DNA from 2 places in the Sphingopyxis sp. YR583 genome. Region 1 is predicted to be linked to the other one. Evidence: predicted binding sites of a transcription regulator. Region 1 holds the regulator's gene; the other holds the start of a gene.
The links. Region 1 encodes LexA, which represses DNA repair genes until DNA is damaged. Its sites were predicted from a motif close to GTTCCNCNCTTGTTCT; they were not measured.
Positions count from the first base shown of each region.

Region 2: BLW56_RS04460 (ribonucleoside-diphosphate reductase subunit alpha) is a predicted target of LexA. The motif match lies at 2,548-2,563, and genes of this name have one in related genera.

Region 1 is NZ_FNWK01000002.1:562,687-570,562, reverse strand. Features, by position in the region: gene BLW56_RS14755 (sensor histidine kinase) at 1-665, shown strand, start outside; gene BLW56_RS14750 (citrate synthase) at 738-2,021, opposite strand; gene gltX (glutamate--tRNA ligase) at 2,061-3,527, opposite strand; gene BLW56_RS14740 (ComEC/Rec2 family competence protein) at 3,586-5,745, shown strand; gene lexA (transcriptional repressor LexA) at 5,699-6,382, opposite strand; gene glp (molybdopterin molybdotransferase MoeA) at 6,448-7,638, opposite strand; gene moaC (cyclic pyranopterin monophosphate synthase MoaC) at 7,635-7,876, opposite strand, start outside.
Region 2 is NZ_FNWK01000001.1:962,216-970,091, reverse strand. Features, by position in the region: partial or broken gene BLW56_RS04465 (endonuclease domain-containing protein) at 56-400, opposite strand; gene BLW56_RS04460 (ribonucleoside-diphosphate reductase subunit alpha) at 561-2,507, opposite strand; gene BLW56_RS04455 (EAL domain-containing protein) at 3,232-5,523, opposite strand; gene BLW56_RS04450 (acyl-CoA dehydrogenase) at 5,639-7,381, opposite strand; gene BLW56_RS04445 (L-threonylcarbamoyladenylate synthase) at 7,455-7,876, shown strand, end outside.

The sequences.
Region 1 (7,876 bases):
TCGGCCGCCGTATCGACGGCGCGCTGCGCGGGCCGCTCAGCCGCATCATCGCGACCGCCGAGACGATCTCGGGCCAGTTCGACGGCCCTATCCGCGCCGACTATGCGCGCTATGCGGGCGATATTGCGCACGCCGGACGTCACCTGCTCGGCCTCGTCGACGATCTGGCCGATCTGCAGAATATCGAGCGCCCCGGCTTCAAGACCGCGCGCGACGAGATCGACCTTGGCGATCTTGCGCGCCGTGCCGTCGGCCTGCTTGGCATGAAGGCCGAGGAAAAGGGCATTCGCATCGATGCACCGCGCACCGACGACAAGGCACCTGCCACGGGTGAGTTTCGCCGCGTTTTGCAAGTTCTGCTCAACCTGCTCGGCAATGCGATCCGCTATTCGCCCGAAAATTCGCAAATCTGGATTCGCGTTGATCGCGAGGGCGATCGCGCAATGGTGACGGTGGCCGATCAGGGGCAGGGGATCGACGCCGACCAGCAGGCGGTGGTGTTCGAGAAATTCGAGCGCCTCGGCCGCACCGATAGCGGCGGGTCGGGGCTCGGCCTTTACATCGCGCGCCGCCTGGCGCGGGCGATGGACGGCGACCTCACCGTCGACAGCGCGCCGGGGCAGGGCGCGCGCTTCACGCTGAGCCTGCCGGCGCGCGAGGCCTGAACCGAAGGGCTCGAATCGAAACGGCGGCGCAGTTCCCTGCACCGCCGCTGCGAATTTCCAGATATCGGGCGCTTAGCGCTTGTCGACCGGAACAAACGGACGATGCGTCGGGCCGGTGTAGAGCTGGCGCGGGCGGCCGATCTTCTGCGCGGGATCCGAGATCATTTCGTTCCACTGCGCGACCCAGCCGACGGTGCGGGCGAGCGCGAAGAGCGCGGTGAACATCGTCGTCGGGAAACCGATCGCCGACAGGATGACACCCGAATAGAAATCGACGTTCGGGAACAGCTTCTTCTCGACGAAATAGGGGTCGTTGAGTGCCATTTCCTCAAGCTGCAGCGCGACTTCGAAGACCGGGTCGTTGACCTTCAGCGCGTCGAACACTTCGCGCACCGTCTTCTGCATGACCGTCGCGCGCGGGTCATAGTTTTTGTAGACGCGGTGACCGAAGCCCATCAGGCGGAACGGATCGTCCTTGTCCTTGGCGCGCGCGATATATTCGGGGATGCGTTCCGGACGGCCGATTTCGCGCAGCATGTTGAGCGCGGCTTCGTTCGCGCCGCCATGCGCCGGACCCCAAAGGCAGGCGATGCCCGCCGCGATGCATGCAAAGGGATTGGCACCCGACGAACCCGCGAGGCGAACGGTCGAGGTCGACGCATTCTGCTCGTGATCGGCGTGCAGGATGAAGATGCGATCGAGAGCGCGCTCGACGGCGGGAACGACCTCATATTCCTCGGCGGGAACGCCGAAGGTCATGCGCAGGAAATTGCCGGTGTAGCTCAGCTTGTTGTCGGGGTAGACGAACGGCTGGCCGACCGAATATTTATAGGCCATCGCGGCGATCGTCGGCATTTTCGCGATCAGGCGGTGGCTGGCGATCATCCGCTGGTGCGGATCGTGGATCTCGGTCGAATCGTGATAGAAAGCGCTGAGTGCGCCGACGACGCCGCACATGACGGCCATCGGGTGCGCATCACGGCGGAAGCCGCGATAGAAGGTCGCGAGCTGTTCGTGCAGCATCGTGTGACGCGTGATCGTATTGTCGAAATCGGACAGTTCCTGCGCGTTCGGCAGCTCGCCGTTCAGCAGCAAGTAGCAGGTTTCCATGAAGCTCGAATGTTCGGCGAGGTCGCCGATCGCATAACCGCGGTGCAGCAGGACGCCTTCATCGCCGTCGATATAGGTGATCTGCGATTCGCAGCTCGCGGTCGAAGTGAAGCCGGGGTCGTAAGTGAAAGCGCCAGTTTGCGCGTAGAATTTGCGGATGTCGACGACGTCCGGGCCAACGGTGCCCGACAGGACAGGGCTGTCGACGGTCTTGTCGCCCAGCGTGATTTTCGCGGTGTCGGTCATATATTTTTTCCCTGTACTGACGGCGGGGAGAGAGAGTGGCTACGCCCCTGCCGGATAATGTTGCGCTGCGTCAAGTCGCGCCAGACTTACTTCGCGTCCGAGCAACAGCAGCACGTCGAAAATTCCCGGGGAAACGGTTCGGCCGGTTAGTGCTGCGCGTAGCGGTTGCGCCAATTTGCCCAGCCCCAGTTCGGCGGCTTCGGCTTCGGCACGCACGGCGGCATCCAGCTCTTCTGTCGTCCAATCGTTCAGCCCGCGCAGTCGCTCCGTCACGGCAGCAAGCAGGCCTTCGGGCGCGGCCTTCAGCACCTCGCCCGCCTTTTCGTCCACCGGCAACGGGTCCGGCTGGAACAGGAAGATCGCGCCATCGGCGATTTCGTCGAGCGTCTTGGCACGCGGTTTCAGCGATTCCATCGCGCGCGTCAGCAGGTCGCGGTCGGCGCCGTCGAGAGTGCGGCCGACGAGTTTCTCGACCCGCGGCGCGATCAGACCGGCGAGCCGGGCGTCGTCGGCTTCGCGCAGATAATGGCCGTTCAGATTTTCCAGTTTCTTGAAGTCGAAGCGCGAGGGCGAGCGACCGACATGGTCGAGGTCGAACCACTCGGTCGCCTGCGCACGGCTGATGATCTCATCATCACCATGACCCCAGCCAAGGCGCAGGAGGTAATTGTTCACCGCCTCGGGGAGATAACCCATTGCGTCGCGATAGGCGTCGACGCCGAGCGCGCCGTGGCGCTTCGACAGCTTCGCGCCGTCGGCGCCGTGGATCAGCGGCACATGCGCGTAAACCGGTTCGCGCCAGTTCATCGAGCGGATGAGCGCTAGCTGGCGGAAAGCATTGTTCAGATGGTCGTCGCCGCGGATCACATGCGTGACGCCCATGTCATTGTCGTCGACGACGACGCTCAGCATATAGGTCGGCGTCCCGTCGCTGCGCAGCAGGACGAAATCGTCGAGTTCGGCGTTCTGGACGGTGACTTCGCCCTGAACCTTGTCGGCAATGGTCACCGCGCCCTCCTGCGGCGCGCGCAGCCGGATGACATGCGGGATCGACGGATCGCCGTCGTTACGGTCGCGCCAAGGGCTGCGGACGCGGAAAGGCAGGCGCTTTTCCTGCGCCTCTGCGCGCATCGCGGCGAGTTCGTCCTGCGTCAGATAACAGCGATAGGCTTCACCCTTTGCGAGCAGGTCGTGCGCGACCTCGGCATGGCGGGGCGCACGGGCGAACTGGAACACGGTCTCGCCGTCCCAGTCCAAATCGAGCCACTGCATCCCGTCGATAATCGCGTCGATTGCGGCATCGGTCGAGCGCGCGCGGTCGGTATCCTCGATGCGAAGCAGGAATTTGCCGCCGTGGTGGCGGGCAAACAGCCAGTTAAACAGGGCAGTGCGCGCGCCGCCGATATGCAGATAGCCGGTCGGCGATGGCGCAAAGCGCGTGACGACATCGGCGCCGGTCGCTTCGGAGATCGCTTCTGCCACTTTGGTCTCGTTTTCGGTTGCCACTCCGGCCTCTTTCACTCAATTTGCCGCCCTCTGGGCGGGGATCGGGGGAGCCCCTAGCATGGCGACAAGGCTGCTTCAAACGCCCATTGCGGCTCGCTGGGCAACTATCCTGCATCGGATCGGTCCCGCGCTCGAAGCTCGGCTCGAGGCGGAGCGCGAGCGGATCGGGCTCTGGTTGCCCGTTGCGCTGGGCGCCGGCATCGCCGCCTGGTTCGCCTTACCTGCCGAGACGCATTGGATCGGGTTCCTTCTGCTAATGGCGGGCGGCATGTGCGCAGGCGCGCTGATCGGCTGGAACAACCGCTCCGGGCGGATGGTCGTCGTGGGATGCGGCGTTATGGCGGCGGGCGTGTTGTTGATCTGGGCGCGCGCCATATGGGTCGCGGCGCCGGTGCTCGCGGCGCCCGTGGTGACCGAGTTTTCCGCAATCGTCGAGCGCGCCGAGCCCTTGCCGGCCAAGGGACAGATTCGCATTCTCGCTCTGCCCCAGCAGCGCAGCGATCTGCCGCCGCGGGTGCGGTTGACGTTGCGCAGCGAACAGGCCGCTGACCTCACCGATGGCGAAACGATCGGCGTCCGCGCGCGATTGATGCCGCCGCCTACGGCAAGCCTGCCGGGGGGGTATGATTTTGCCCAGCGGGCATGGTTCGACCGGATCGGGGCGGTCGGGACGGTGCTCGGCGATATTTCCCGGGCACCAGCGCAAAGGGGCGCGACGCCGCCACTGCGCGCGCGGCTCAGCGCGCATATTCACGATCGGATAGAAGGCTCGCCCGGGGGAATCGCCGCCGCGCTGGTCACGGGCGACCGCGGCGCGATCAGCGAAGCCGACGAGGAGGCGATGCGGCGGAGCGGATTGGCGCATCTCCTGTCGATCAGCGGGCTGCATGTGACCGCCGTCGTCGGATTTGCGATGTTCCTGACGCTGCGGCTGCTGGCGCTGAACCGGCGGCTCGCGCTCGCGGGCTATGTCCTGTCGCTTGCCGCCGCCGCAGGGGCACTGGCGGGTGGCGGATACACATTGCTCGCGGGTGCCGAGGTGCCGACGCTGCGCTCATTTATCGCCGCCCTGCTTGTCCTCGTCGCGTTCCTTATGGGGCGTGAGGCGCTGACGCTGCGGCTCGTCGCCGCCGGTGCGTTGATCGCCCTCGTCTGGCGCCCCGAGTCGCTCGCGGGACCGAGTTTCCAACTGAGCTTCGCCGCCGTCACCGCTATCATCGCATTGCACGAGAGTCGGCCGATGCGAGCGTTTCTCGCACGGCGCGATGAGACGTGGCTGTTTCGGCTGGGGCGCGGCGTCGCCGGGCTGCTGATTACCGGGCTGATTGTCGAAGTGGCGCTGGCGCCGATCGCGCTGTTCCATTTCCACAAGGCGGGTCTCTACGGCGCGCTCGCCAATGTGGTCGCGATTCCGCTCACAACCTTTGTCATCATGCCGTTCGAGGCGCTGGCGCTCCTGTTTGATACGATCGGGGCGGGGGCGCCCTTCTGGTGGATCACCGAACAGGCGTTGCGGCTCCTGTTGTGGCTCGCACATGCCGTCGCCGACGCACCAGGTGCGGTGGCAACGCTGCCGAGCTTTCCTCCATGGGGTTTTGGCCTCGCGGTTTTCGGCGGGCTGTGGATATTGCTTTGGCAAACGCGCTGGCGCCATGCAGGGTTCGTTCCGCTGGCGATCGGCGCGGCAACATTGCTTTTTCAGCCGCGCCCCGACCTGCTCGTCACCGGCGATGGCCGCCACATCGCCGCGGCGCTGCCCGATGGCAGCTACGCGTTGCTGCGCGACCGGGCGGGCGACTATATCCGCGATACGATGGCGGAAGCGGCGGGGACCGACATGCCGCTGGCGGCGTTGGCAGGTCTCGGCCATGTCGAATGCAATCGCGATTTCTGCCGCTGGAAGCAGGGGCGGGGCAGAGCGCAATATGTCATTCTTGCATCGCGCGGGCGCGACCGGATCGAGGGCGCCGATATGGCGGCCGCCTGCGCGGCGGCTGATGTCGTGATCAGCGATCGCTGGTTACCGCGCGAGTGCGCCGGGCGCTGGATGACGATCGATCGCGACAGCCTTGCGGCCAGCGGCGGCCTAGCGCTCTACCTCGGTGAAACGCCCAAGGCCGTCGCCACGCTCAAGGCGGGCGACGGGCATCCCTGGCGGCTGCCGCAGCAGCTTAGTGGTAACGACGAAGCAATCCCGACAGACGACCCTGCACGATGACGCGATCGGCGGGGTAGCGCTGCGGCTCATAGGCGCTGTTCGCGGGGTCGAGACGGATCATCTGCCCTTCGCGGCGAAAATATTTGAGCGTCGCGTCCTGCCCGTCGACGAGCGCGACGACGATGTCGCCTTCGCGCGCGGTGCTCGCTTTCTGGATCAGAGCATAATCGCCGTCGAAAATCCCCGCTTCGACCATCGAGTCGCCGGAGATTTCGAGCGCATAATGTTCGCCCGAGCCGAGCAGTGCGGCGGGAACGGCCAGATTATTGTGATCCTCGAAGGCCTCGATCGGGACGCCCGCCGCGATCTTGCCGTGGAGCGGGATCTCGATGACGTCGTTCGCGGCGATCGGCTTGAGCGCCGGGGCGGGCTTGCGGAGCGGAACCACATTGTCGCTACGCTCACGCACCGCGGGCTTCACAGCCTCGGGCACCTTGAGAACCTCGAGCGCGCGGGCCCGGTTGGGCAGGCGGCGGAGAAAACCTCTTTCTTCCAAGGCGCTTATCAGCCGGTGTATGCCCGATTTCGATTTGAGACCAAGCGCTTCCTTCATCTCCTCGAACGACGGCGAAATGCCGCTCGAATCAAGGCGTTCCTGGATGAAGTGGAGCAGTTCATGCTGCTTCGCGGTCAACATCGTTCGTTCTCCATGATGCCAATTCCGGACATATTGAGAACGATAGTGGAACAAAGCGGAATTTGTCAAGCGATGACAAGATAATCCGCGAGGTCGCCCGCATCGCGTGCCGGGGCGCCGATGTCGCGGATCAGCAGCGCGTTCGCCGAGGCGAGGGGAAGGGTGCGGCCGCTTTCCTGCCCGATCAACGGCGTCAGGCGCCCGTTTTCGAGTCGCGCGCGCAGATAGTCGCGGCGTGTGCCGCCTTCGGCAAGGGCGGCGGCGAGCGGGGCCTGATGGACGGGCGGCAGCGGATCGGCCGCCCCGGCAAGGTGGCGGACGAGCGGCAGGAGAAAGAGCGTCGCGGTGACGAAGGCCGAGGAGGGGTTGCCGGGCAGGCCAAGCAGGATCGCGTCGCCCAGCGTTCCGGCGATCAGCGGCTTGCCGGGGCGCATCGCGATTTTCCAGAAATCGAGCTGCCCGCCTGCGTCGCCCAGCGCGCCGCGAACATGGTCGTGGTCGCCGACCGATGCGCCCCCGACGGTCACGATGACGTCGTGACGTCGCGCCAACTCTTTCAGAACCTTGGCAAGTGTCTCGCGGTCGTCGCGGACATGGTGCGGCAGGATGACCCCGTCGACCTCGCCCGACAGCATTGCCGCGAGCATCACGCCATTGCTGTCGGGGATCTGCCCCGGGGCAAGAGTGCGCCCGGGCTGGACCAGCTCGTCGCCGGTGGTGAGGATCGCGACGCGCGCGCGGCGCCCGACGGCAAGTTCGCCCGCACCGCTCATCGCCGCGGCGGCGATCGCGCCGGGGGTCAGGCGCGTGCCGGCGGGAAGCAGGCAGTCGCCGGCAGCGAAGTCGGCGGCTTGCGAGCGGATATGGCGCCCGCGCGCGCCGGGGCCGTCACCGGTCGACCGCAGCCTGTCGTCTTCGCGCACGACGTCTTCCTGCACGATCACCGTGTCGGCGCCCGCCGGGAGCATCGCGCCGGTGAAGATCCGCATCGCTTCGCCGGGCCCGACCGCAAGGTCCGGCGCGGCGCCCGCGGCGGTTTCGCCGATGACGGTCCACGGACCCGGAAGATCGTCGAAGCGGATCGCATAGCCGTCCATCGCCGACAGCGGCGCCGCGGGCTGATCGCGCAGCGCGTTCACATCATGCGAGAGATAGCGGCCAAGCGATTCGGAAAAGGCGATATTTTCGCTGCCGAGCGGCGCGCACAGCGCCAGGAGCCGCGCCTGTGCTTCCTCGACCGGAAGCAGGCCGCTCATGCGGCGCGCCAGTCGCCCGAGCGGCCGCCGCTCTTTTCGAGCAGGCGGATGTCGCCGAGGATCATCGCGCGGTCGAGCGCCTTTGCCATGTCATAGAGGGTGAGGAGCGCCACCGAAGCGGCGGTGAGCGCCTCCATCTCGACGCCGGTCTGTCCCGTCGTCTGCGCAACAGCAACGACCGATATCCCATTGTCTTCCCATATAAAGTCTATGCCCACCATGGTCAGTGCGAGCGGAT
Region 2 (7,876 bases), on a different contig from region 1:
CGAAACTCGGTCCAAATTCCCTCTCCCCTTGTGGGAGAGGGAGGGGCCCAAGGCGTCAGCCTTGGGAGGGTGAGGGGGTGTCGGCCTCGTTCCCCCTCATCCGGCCCTGCGGGCCACCTTCTCCCACAAGGGGAGAAGGGAGGGTGGACGCGATCGAGGTCAATACGCCCTCCAGATTCGTCATCACATCGTCATTCCAGAAGCGGATCATCCTATATCCTTCACCTTCGATGAAGCGTGTCCGCGCTTCGTCTTAGGCGACCGCTTCGCCATGCTGTCCTCCGTCGATTTCGATCACCAGCCGCGCGGCGTGCGATGCGAAATCGGCGAAAAAGGGCCCGAGAGCTTGCTGGCGGCGGAACTTTGCGTGAGGAAAAGCCTCTCGCAAGGCGCGCCACATGCGCTTCTCGGCGTCGGTGGCTTCGCGGCGGAGCGTGCGCGCTCTTTCGGTCGTCCACCGGGGGAGGTCGGCCTTGCGGCTTCTTCCCCTCACCCTCCCATCGCCGCTCACGCGGCGACGGGCCCCTCCCTCTCCCACAAGGGGAGAGGGGCTTCACTCTTTACTGACAGGCCAGGCACTCGTCGTAATCGGTGCTTTCGGCGCTGAGTTCGAACTTCGGCGCTTCGGCGGTGTTGTCGGCCTCTACCCCGCCCGCGAAGCCGGCGCGCTGCACCGATTTCGAGCGGAGATAATAGAGCGATTTGATGCCGAGTTCCCACGCGCGGTAGTGGAGCATGAGCAGATCCCATTTCTCGACGTCGGCGGGGATGAACAGGTTCAGCGACTGCGCCTGATCGATATAGGGCGTGCGGTCGGCGCTGAGTTCGAGGAGCCAGCGCTGGTCGATTTCGAAGCTGGTCTTGTAGCAGTCCTTCTCGTCCTGCGTCAGGAAGTCGAGGTGCTGGACGCTGCCGCCGCGTTCGAGGATCGAGTTCCACACCGCGTCGCTGTTCTTCGCCTTGTCGACGAGCAGCGCTTCGAGGTGCGGGTTGCGGATCGAGAAGCTGCCCGAGAGCGTCTTGTGCGTGTAGATGTTCGCCGGGATCGGCTCGATGCACGCGCTGGTGCCGCCGCAGATGATGCTGATCGACGCGGTCGGCGCGATCGCCATCTTGCAGCTGAAGCGCTCCATCACGCCCTGATCGGCGGCGTCGGGGCAGGGGCCGCGCTCGTTCGCGAGCAGCATCGATGCCGCGTCGACCTGTGCACGGATATGCTTGAAGACGCGCAGGTTCGACGATTTCGCCATCGCGCCCTCGAACGGCAGGCCGCGCGCCTGGAGGAAGCTGTGGAAGCCCATGACGCCGAGGCCGACCGAACGTTCGCGGCTGGCGCTATATTTGGCGCGCGCCATTTCGGGCGGGGCGCGGTCGATATAGTCCTGAAGGACGTTATCGAGCATGCGCATCACGTCTTCGATGAAGACCTTGTCGCCGTTCCATTCGTCCCAGGTTTCGAGGTTCAATGACGAGAGGCAGCAGACCGCGGTGCGATCCTCGCCCAGATGGTCGCGGCCGGTCGGCAGCGTGATTTCCGAGCAGAGGTTCGAGGTGGTGACTTTGAGCCCGAGGTCGCGATGATGCTTGGGCATCATGCGGTTCACCTGATCGATGAAGATGATGTAGGGCTCGCCGGTCGCGAGGCGCGTTTCGACGAGCTTCTGGAACAGCGCGCGCGCGTCGACAGTGCCGCGGACGCTCTGGTCCTTGGGGCTGCGCAGGTTGAATTCGGCGCCGTCGCGGACGGCCTCCATGAACTCGTCGGTGATCAGCACGCCGTGGTGCAGGTTGAGCGCCTTGCGGTTGAAGTCGCCCGAGGGTTTGCGGACCTCGAGAAACTCCTCGATCTCGGGGTGCGAGATGTCGAGGTAGCAGGCGGCCGAGCCGCGGCGGAGCGAGCCCTGCGAAATCGCGAGGGTCAGGCTGTCCATCACGCGGACGAAGGGAATGATGCCGCTGGTCTTGCCGTTGAGGCCCACGGGTTCGCCGATGCCGCGCACCGCGCCCCAATAGGTGCCGATGCCGCCGCCGCGGCTGGCGAGCCAGACATTCTCGTTCCAGGTGCCGACGATACCCTCGAGGCTGTCGTCGACCGAGTTCAGGTAGCAGGAGATGGGCAGGCCGCGGCCGGTGCCGCCGTTCGAGAGAACGGGGGTCGCGGGCATGAACCACAGCTTCGAGATATAGTCGTAGAGGCGCTGCGCGTGATCCTGATCGTCGGCATAGGCGTCGGCGACGCGCGCGAAGAGATCCTGATAGGATTCGCCGGGCAGGAGGTAACGATCCTCGAGCGTTTCCTTGCCGAAATCGGTCAGGAGCGCATCGCGGCTCTTGTCGGTGACGATGTCGAATCGACGCGCGTGCACCTTCGGCTCGCTGCTGTCGTTGAGCTTGGCCGTGGGCTTTCCTTCGGGCGCCGATTCGCTCACCGCCGGAGCATCATTCTTTGCCAGTTCCATCGTCGCCACGTCGCTCGTCTCCACTCGTTCCGTTTCCCGAAAATCCATCGAATTCGCCCCCGATATGAACGCGCACGCGGTGCGCTTTGTTCCTGTCTTGTTCGACTCAGGGCGAAGCCCCGGTCTTAGCATTTAAACCCGTCCCGGTGGGCACTTTTTTTGGCCGCAGGAAGGGTTTTCCCGTGTCCATATGCGATGGACGACGGAAATCCGCCACTTGCAGCCTTATACTATTTCTTGGGGTGCCCCCGTGTTTGACCCACCACCTATAGTGCCACGTCGGCGCGGCGATGCAAGACGGTAAATGACAGAACGGGGACTCAACTCGTCGATAATTTGATTCGTTTCGTCGACGCTGATGGACGCGCGGGGCGGCGAGGGCAAGGCATAGTGCGGCTTTGCGCGGCGATCGTTGCGACCGGGCGGGGGATCATTTTTTTTATGGGTACGAGCCCGGGCCAAAGAGCGGCGGCGAATATGGCGCGCTAGCGATCGGGAAGGCGTGGGGCGGGCCGTGTCCGGCGCGCAAGGGCGCACGGGTTGCAGGCAAAGAAAAAGGGCCCCGGAAATGTCCGGAGCCCTTTTTTATCTCGTTCCTGGCTTACGCTTCGCCGCCACCGTTACCGGTGCCGCCGCCGCCGAGAAATTTCCAGAACCAACCCATGTCAGATCTCCTGTTGGCACTGCCCACGACGAACAGTTAACGGCGCGTATACCTTAATCGACATGGTAAATCGAGTCTTAACCAAAATGATTACCACCATTTTGGCAGTTAAGCGGTGCGATTTTGGGGAATGGTGCTCAGTGTCGCAGTAAGTTCGGAAAACAGTTGAGGTTTTCCAAGATGATAGCCTTGTCCGACATCGCAGCCGAGGTTGGCTAGCAAGGCCATGGTTTCGGCGTCTTCGATGCCTTCGGCGACCGCCACGGCACCCAGGCGGTGGGCGAGATCGATCGTCGATTTGACGACTTCGAGGTTCCGCTGCGAATCGCGCATGGTCATCACGAATCGCTTGTCGATCTTGATTTCGTCGGCTTCGATCTCGGTCAGATATTCGAGGTTCGACTGGCCGGTGCCATAATCGTCGATCGACAGACGAATGCCCGTGCGGCGAAGCTGCGCCAGCGTCTGGCGCGCCTGCCGGCTGTTTTCGATCTGCGCGGTTTCGGTGATCTCGATCGTCAAGATTTCGGGCGGCAGATGATGCGCGGTGAGCATCACGCGGATCGTGCCGACAAGGTCGTTATGGTCGAGCAGGCTCGCCGACAGGTTGACCGACATGTTGATATGGATGCCGCGTTCGCGCAGCTGCGCCGCCGAACGGATCGCCTGATCCATCACGAACAGGGTGAGGCGATAGATGTCCTGGCTCTTTTCGGCCTGGACAATGAATTCGTCGGGCGGGATCGGGCCGCGCGTCGGATGCGTCCAGCGCGCGAGCGCCTCGACCCCGACCAGCTTGTTCGTCGCGATCTCATATTGCGGCTGGAAGGCGACCCAGATGTCGCCGCCGGTCAGGGCATCCTCGAGCTGCGAATGGAAGCTCAATTGCCAGCCGGCGTCCTCTTTCTGGCGCGAGGTATATTTGGTCCACAGCGAGCGCGTGCGGATCGCGCGCTCGGCGGCGACGAGCGCGGCGGCGAGGCGCTGCGCGTTCGATCCTTCGAACTCGTCGTTGACCCCGAAGGCGATCGCGACGTCGACGCGGAGCTCGCCGATGGTCAGCGGCGCGTTGAACAATGCGGCGAGGCCCGCGAGCTGCCCCTCGATCTGGCTGTGCTGATAATAGGGGACGAGCCACGCGAAGGTGCCGTCGAGATCGTGATGCAGCGTCGTGCCCTGCGACGCGAGCTGGAGGCGGCGCGTGACCTGTTCGACGAGCTTGCCGATGCCGTCGCCGGGAATGAAGGCGGCGAGATCCTCGAAATTGACGACCTTGGCGGCGACGACGGTCGCGCTGCCGAACGCCGCCTGCGTGCGCAAGGCTTCGAAATTGGGCAAGCCCGAAACCGGGTTTTCGCGCTGGGCCGAGGCGCGGCGACGGGTGCGCGACACGTTGGTGCTGACCGCGGCGATCAGGAAACAAGCGGCGCCGATCTGGGTCGAGACGAGCGAAATGCTGAGCATGACCTTGGCCGCGATCAGGGCCGCGGTCGCCGCGAAGGCGGTCCATGCGTACCAGCGGCCGCGCCCGATCGCGAGCGCTCCCATCAGCACCGCGAAGGTGAGGGCAAGGCCCGGGAGGAAGCCGATGTCGATCGGGGTGCCGCGCTTCAGCGCCTCGCCGGCGATCAGGTGGATATAGGCCCCCGGCAATTTTTCGTGGCCGGGCAGGAAATGCTGGTCCGACGAGGATGCGTTGGTGGGCGCGAAAATGACATGTTTGCCGGCGAGCTCGGCGCGCCCGACGCGTCCGTTCAGCACGTCGATGGCGCTATATTCGGTGACCGTCGACGTGTCGTAGGAAAAATCGAGCGCGAACACACCGGGCTTGTCGAGCGGGCGGTCGGCGAGGAGTGCGGCAAAGCTCGGTATATGGCGACCGTCGGCGATCACCGCCAGCGGGACGCGCCAGACCTGCCAGAATTCATATTCCCAGCAAATGCAGGCGCGCACCGCGCGGTCGCTCATCGCCTGCGACGGCCAATAGCTGACCTTGACGTCGGTGCCGGTCATCCGGGCGGCGGGCACGGCGACGACGACCCGGTCGTCCATCGCATTCACCGCGGCGACGACCTTGGAAAAATCGGGATGGGTCAGCCGGCGATAATATGAAAAGTCGATGAACAGCCGCTTCGCGCCGGCATCGTCGATCCTTTTGATGAGCCGGGCGTGATTGGCGACCGAAAATTCCTGATCCTGGAGCGACTGCAACGTCTTGTCGTCGACCCCGACGATGACGGTGTCGCCCGACACGGGACGCCAGGCAAGGCGGCCGATCGCCGCCTCGATCACGCGATCGACCGGTTCGCCGATCGCCGAAAAGCCGACGATCAGGCTGAGAATCAGCGAGAGCGCGATCGTTCGCCAGCTGATGATCAGACTTTTGACCGGGATGGGCACGCACGTCTCCAGCAATTGCCGGCCCGTGCCTAGTCCCAGATGGTTATCATCGCGTTAATTATGAACGAAACCCTGCGCCGGACGCGGAGACGTCAGGCGCAGGATTCCCTATGTTTCAGGCGATCGCCGGAAGCGGTTCGAGCGCGGCGTCGCCGGCGAGCGCCGAGGCGGCGAGGCCGGTCGCCGCCGGGACGATCTGTTGCAGGTAAAAGCGGGTGGATGCGATCTTGGCTTCGAGGAAGGCGCGGTCGCCATGGCCTTCGCCCAGCGCGGTGCGAGCAGCCTTGTTCTGGATTGCCATCAGCCAGCCGCAGGTCGCGGTGGCGAGCATGGTGAGATAGGGGTAGCTGCCCGCAAGCCGGTCGCCGGTGTTCGCGCCGACCATCCAGTCGGTCACCGCGCGGCAGGCGTCGACAAGCTGTTGCAACTCCGGAAAATCGGCAGCGCCACGCGCAATATCGTCGATCAGGCCGCGCACCCCGTCGCCGCCCGCCATGCCGAGCTTGCGCCCGACAAGGTCCGCCGCCTGAATGCCGTTGGTGCCTTCGTAGATCGGAGCGATGCGCGCGTCGCGATAATGCTGTGCGGCGCCGGTTTCCTCGATGAAGCCCATGCCGCCATGGACCTGCACGCCGAGGCTGGCGACCTCGCAGCCGATGTCGGTCGCGTGCGCCTTGACGAGCGGGATGAGGATTTCGGCCCGCATGGCGGCGGCTTCGTCGCCGAGCTTGCCGAAGTCGATCTGCGCCGCGGCATAGTAAGTGAGCGCGCGCGCGGCCTCGGTCTGCGCGCGCATCCGCCACAGCATCCGCTTGACGTCGGGGTGGTGCGCGATCGTCACCGGAGTGCGATCGGGCGAACCCGCGAGCGACGACTGGACACGCTCGGCGGCGTAGCGCTGCGCCTGCTGCGTCGCGCGCTCGGCGATCTGGACGCCCTGGCAGCCGACCATCAGGCGGGCGTTGTTCATCATCACGAACATCGCCTTCATGCCGCCCATCTCGCCGCCGACGATCTCGCCGAGGCAATCCTCGCCCTCGCCATAGACCATCACGGCGGTCGGCGATCCGTGGATGCCGAGCTTGTGCTCGATCGACGCGCAATGGACGCCGTTCGAAATCGTCGGATTGCCGGCGTCGTCGAGGCGGTATTTGGGGACGAGGAAGAGCGAGATGCCGCGCGTCCCCTCGGGCGCGCCGGGCGTGCGCGCTAGGACGAGGTGGACGATATTGTCGGTAAGATCATGCTCGCCGAAGGTGATGAAGATTTTCTGCCCCTTGATCCGGTAGAGGCCGGCGTTCGGACCATCGGTGACCTTTTCGGCGGTCGAGCGCAGCGCGCCGACATCGCTGCCCGCGGCGGGCTCGGTCAGGTTCATCGTGCCGTTCCACTCGCCGTTGACCAGCTTGGGCAGCCATGTCTGGCGCTGTTCCTCGGTGCCGTAGGCCATCAGCGCATGGATCGCGCCTGCGGTCAGGATGGGGCAAAGGGTAAAGCCCATGTTCGCGCTGCCGAGCGCCTCGATCACCACGGTCGCGAGGGTGAAGGGCAGATCCTGCCCGCCATATTCGCCGGGGCCGTCGATGCTGCCCCAGCCTGCCTCGACGAACTGTTTGTAGGCGTCCTTGAAGCCCGGGGGCATGGTGACCTTGCCGTCCTGCCATTGGGGATTGGTCGTGTCGCCGACGCGATTGAGCGGCGCATACATCTCGGCAGCGAATTCGCCGATGCCGGTGACGATCGCCTCGACCATGTCGGGGGTTGCGGCGGCGAATTTGTCGTGAGCGGCCATCGCGTCGACACGCGCGATATGATCGAGCACGAAAAGCTGTTCGGTGGTGGGCGGCGTGTAGGTCATGGGACGGGACACTTTGCTGGTGAATATCGTTGCGCGGGCGCTATAGCGCGGCATGGCCGACGGTCAAACGCGCATGACGACAGATATCCGCCCCTTCGGCGCGGAGGCAATGGCGCGCGCCGGGGGGCTGATCGGGGAGGGCCAGCCGGTCGCGGTGCCGACCGAGACGGTCTATGGCCTCGCCGCCGATGCCCGCAACGCCGACGCCGTAGCGCGCATTTATGCCGCCAAGGGCCGACCCGATTTCAATCCGTTGATCGTGCATGTGCCCGACCTCGCCGCAGCCGAGCGGCTGGGGGTGTTCGGTACGGTCGAGCGGGCGCTGGCGGAAGCCTTCTGGCCGGGGCCGCTGACATTGGTGGTGCCGCGCACGGCCGACTGTCCGGTGGCGCGCATCGCGACGGCAGGGCTCGATACGATTGCGCTCAGGGTGCCGGGGCACCGGGCGATGCAGGCGTTGCTGGCGGAAAGCGGAGCGCCGCTGGCCGCACCGAG